DNA from 2 places in the Sporosarcina sp. Y838 genome. Region 2 is predicted to be linked to the other one. Evidence: riboswitches for the same ligand, from Rfam matches in the RefSeq annotation. Region 2 holds a riboswitch; the other holds the start of a gene.

Evidence for each region. A riboswitch is a leader RNA that binds a small molecule or an ion and turns the genes downstream of it on or off. The one in region 2 is predicted to bind preQ1.
Region 1: another riboswitch for preQ1. It lies ahead of AC1TO4_RS15260 (QueT transporter family protein); the one in region 2 lies ahead of queC (7-cyano-7-deazaguanine synthase QueC).

The regions. Positions count from the first base shown of each region.
Region 1 covers NZ_JBXCJD010000015.1:33,468-35,673, reverse strand. Annotated here, with positions in the region: gene AC1TO4_RS15265 (DMT family transporter) at 1-769, opposite strand, end outside; PreQ1 riboswitch class I at 884-928, shown strand; gene AC1TO4_RS15260 (QueT transporter family protein) at 936-1,418, shown strand; gene AC1TO4_RS15255 (excisionase family DNA-binding protein) at 1,473-1,703, shown strand; gene AC1TO4_RS15250 (BCCT family transporter) at 1,891-2,206, shown strand, end outside.
Region 2 covers NZ_JBXCJD010000006.1:67,629-69,834, reverse strand. Annotated here, with positions in the region: gene queE (7-carboxy-7-deazaguanine synthase QueE) at 1-247, opposite strand, end outside; gene queD (6-carboxytetrahydropterin synthase QueD) at 244-669, opposite strand; gene queC (7-cyano-7-deazaguanine synthase QueC) at 666-1,331, opposite strand; PreQ1 riboswitch class I at 1,339-1,382, opposite strand; gene AC1TO4_RS10150 (DUF378 domain-containing protein) at 1,795-2,163, shown strand.

The sequences.
Region 1 (2,206 bases), on a different contig from region 2:
CAATAACACTCAAAACAGCTGCAGTAAGCGGTTCAGCAAGTGATAGGGTAACGGCAGATGACGATGGAATTCTTTTTAATCCGGTTGAAAATAGGATGTACGCTACACTTGTCGTAATTATTCCAAGATACAGTACCACAGATATTCCCCGAGCGGAAATCAGACTTTCCGTTTCGAATAAAAGCAAAAATGGCATCAGCATCATTGCACTAATGGAAAAGATGACTGCAACTGCAGGTACAGCATCCACTTTTTCAAGTACTTCTTTATTTACAAGTGCGTAAAAGGCAAACAATAGCCCTGCACCAAGCGACATCGAAACACCTACCGGATTAACAACGATACCGTCTTTATTTAAAAATAGCAGTGCACACCCTGCAATCGCAAGAGCGGTAGCTGTAATCCAAATAAATGTCGGACGGCGTTTTAACAAGAACCATTCGATGATTCCAGAAAAAACAGGCGAACTGCCGATGGTAACGACCGTCCCTATCGCGACACCGGTTAATCTAACAGAAGAAAAGAATAGATACTGGAAAATGGCCATTGAAATAGCCGCGTAAATCGTAGCTTTCCACGGCCAATTCCGGAAATCAATTTTACGCATGATTAGTAATAGAATCAGCAATGAAAAACCACCCACCGCAAGCCGTGATGCACCAACTGTCAATGGATGGATGGTTTGCGGGAGGAACGTTTGTGCAGTGCCCGTTGTTCCCCATAGTATTGCACCTAACAACACGACTGTGTAGGCAATTCGCTGCGACATGATTCCACTGCTCCTTTTCCCTTTATATATAGAAGATACCATATAATTCGAGAGTTCCAACATTTCAAGTTCACTTGACACGACTAGTAACTATGTACTATAATCACTAATTGTTCACACGTGGTTCGTAACCATCCCACGCTAAAAAACTAGGAGGAAATAAGTAATGAAAATAAAAACAATGGCCATAAGCGGGATCATTGCCGCTTTATATGTAGCCGTATCTCTATTAATAGCACCACTGGCTTATTCAGCAATCCAATTTCGTATCTCCGAGCTGTTCAACCATCTTATAGTGTTTAATAAGAAGTTCTTCTTTGGTATTGTGCTCGGAGTATTCGTCACAAACTTGTTTTCTCCACTTGGCATGTATGATCTATTTTTCGGCGTGAGTCAATCAATTATAGCTCTTTCAATCACGATATTTTCCGCTAAATTCATATCTGGAGTTTTCAAGCGAATGGTCTTCAACACACTAGTTTTCACCTTTACCATGTTCATCATTGCTTTCGAGTTAAACCTAGCATTAGAGCTCCCTTTCCTACTTACATGGTTAACAGTTGCAATCGGTGAATTTGTTGTCATGGCAATTGGAATTCCGATTATGATGGCTTTGAATAAACGGCTAAACTTCAAGAAATTGATTTAACCGAAACAGCACCCGCCACTTTGTCTTCAACTGAATTTTCCAAGGAGGGCTTAGATGTATATCTCCATTCAAGAAACTGCAGAATATCTTAGCATGCCCGTCGAACAAATTCAGAAGTATGTAAGAGAAGGACGGATTCGTTCTGTCCATGACGGCGAACAATTTCTAGTGAACAAAGATCAGTTTGGTCTTTATTTAGAACAACTCGAAACATTAAAACACCAAATTGACGAATGGCGTAACGAACCCATTCCACCCGATCGCGACATTAAAGATGAAGATTGAGAAACCGGCTGAAAATCTATGGATTTTCAGCTGTTTTCATTTAAATAGAGTACTCCGCATTGTCCCTGAACACGAATGGAAAGGCTTATTAACGGGAATACTTATTTAACCGCACAGTTGCTTTCATTACATTTTGCTAGTATAGTTAAAAACTGTTTCTACATTACCAGTAACACGAGGGGGAAGTATGAAGAAAATATCAAACGTTTTTTATATCACAATTGGTCTTATCATATTGACCGTTGGATATGGTGCATTCGCACCCGAAAGTTTTGAAGCCGTCACAACGAATGCCAGAAACTTTGTTGCGTCGTCATTCGGTTGGTACTATATGCTGCTCATGTCATTCATGTTAGCGCTCAGTTTCTTTTTCATCGTTAGTCCATTCGGTAAAATACGGCTTGGAAAAGACACGGATCGCCCGCAGTTCTCTACAGTCACTTGGATTGCCATGCTGTTTTCCGCCGGAATGGGAATCGGCCTTGTCTTTTACGGTGCCGCTG
Region 2 (2,206 bases):
GCGCAGGATTCCCACCTGAAATTGTTACATGTGAAAATGACTGCCCGCCAATTGCTTTAAGTTCATCTATAATTTCAATAGGTTGTTTCGAAACGCTCTTTCCTGAACCATCCCACGTGAAACTGGAATCACACCACGAGCATGAATAATCACACCCTGATGTCCGAACGAACATCGTTTTCAATCCCATTACCATTCCTTCACCTTGAATAGTTGGTCCGAACACCTCCATCACAGGAATCTTCATACGTTCTCCTCCAGTTTAGGCCGGTAGATGACGTAGCTTGTTGGCGTTTCACGGACAATGACCTGAAGACAGACTGCTTTATTGCTCCTCGTCTGTAGAACTTCCTGAATTGAATTATAAATCTGTTCGGCTAATTTCTCAGTTGTAGGGAAGTTAGCCTTAAATTCAGGATGATCATTCAATACGGAATGATCATATTTATCATGAATGAGGGTTTTGAGTTCCTTGAAATCAATCAGAAAACCAATTGAATCCAATTCATTTCCTCCGATTGTTATGTTCAAATAGTACGTATGCCCATGCATCACTTGGCACTTTCCAGCATTTTCACTCGGAATGTAATGCGCCGCCGAAAAATGCATGTCTTTGTTAAGTTCAAAACGAAACGAGTGCTGAACTTGTGGGTAAAATTGCTGCATCATTCGGAAACACCTTCAGACTTTTTAGTAATGTAAGCAGTTAGTCCATCATTTCGTAACACACAAGCTGGACATTCCCCGCAGCCTGAACTTGGAATCCCGTTGTAGCATGTAAGTGTTTTGTGCTGTACAAAATCAAGTGCATCTAATTCATCAGCCATTGCCCAGACCTCGGCCTTATCCAGCCACATTAAAGGCGTATGGATAACAAAGCGCCCATCCATTGCTAAATTCAACGTGACATTCAATGACTTAATAAAATTGTCACGGCAATCTGGATATCCGCTAAAATCAGTTTCACTCACACCCGTTATTAAGTGCCGGGCTCCAATCGCATCCGCATAGACAGCCGCAAACGACAGAAATAGATGATTCCTTCCTGGAACAAAGGTAGAAGGTAATTCACCATCTACTTCTTTTACTTCGATTTCATCACGTGTCAAAGCATTAGCAGATAGTTGATTAATAAGGCTCATATCGAGCAGTTTAAACGACACACCGAGCTCATCCGCAATTTTTCTTGCACATTCAATTTCCGCTGAATGGCGCTGACCATAATCAAACGTGACCGTCGCAACTTCAGCGAAATTTTTCAATGCCCAAATTAGACATGTCGTACTGTCTTGGCCGCCACTGAATACAACGACTGCTTTTTCATTTTTCATAGTAAACATCTCCTTAGTTTTTTTGAGAGGGAGTTTTCGAACCTCTTTTTCGAACAATGTTAATAATAGCATAGGAGTAGAAGCTACTAGTAGTAGTTTCCACTTTAAATAAAATGATATATTTATTCAGTATTTATATACCGATTTAATCCTAATCATTTTTAATATATAAAATGTGATTTGTTGGTACATTCATTTGTATAAAGAAAATTGACATCACCAAGGATCAAAAACGGGAAGCATAAAATATATAGGATTAGTGCCGATTAACTCCACAAATTTTTATGATTTATGTATTAAAACGCTTTTTTAGCAGAAGATAATAACGAATCTTAACAATTACCGAGAAGAGTGTTTTTATGGTGCCCATTCGTAATGATGTAATCCCTTTAAAACTCGAAACGGTATTGCGGATTCAATAATTGTTCGAAACTGCTTATTAAATAAGGGAGGTGTTAAAATCATGAGAACGATACAACGAATCGCCTTGGCTTTGGTAATAATTGGAGCAATCAACTGGGGCTTAATTGGATTCTTTAAGTTTGATTTGGTAGCATCACTATTTGGTGGACAAGAGGCGTTTTTATCACGGGTGGTTTACGGTCTGGTAGGGTTAAGTGGATTGGCTTGCTTGGGTATCTTATTTAATCCAATCGAAGAAACAGTCGCAGATAAAGAAATCAATCGTCGAGGCGTTAATAATCTCAGTTACGATACTGAATTCGGTGAGGAAACAGATATTGCGAAGTTGCGCGAGTCTTCTAAGAAACCCATTGATGAAAAGAATTCAGCTGACACAAGAAAGAAGGATTCAACAGACAATAAAAAATAAAGGAAGCTGAGCAAAGTTGTGGCATTTGAAAAAACATCCCAGC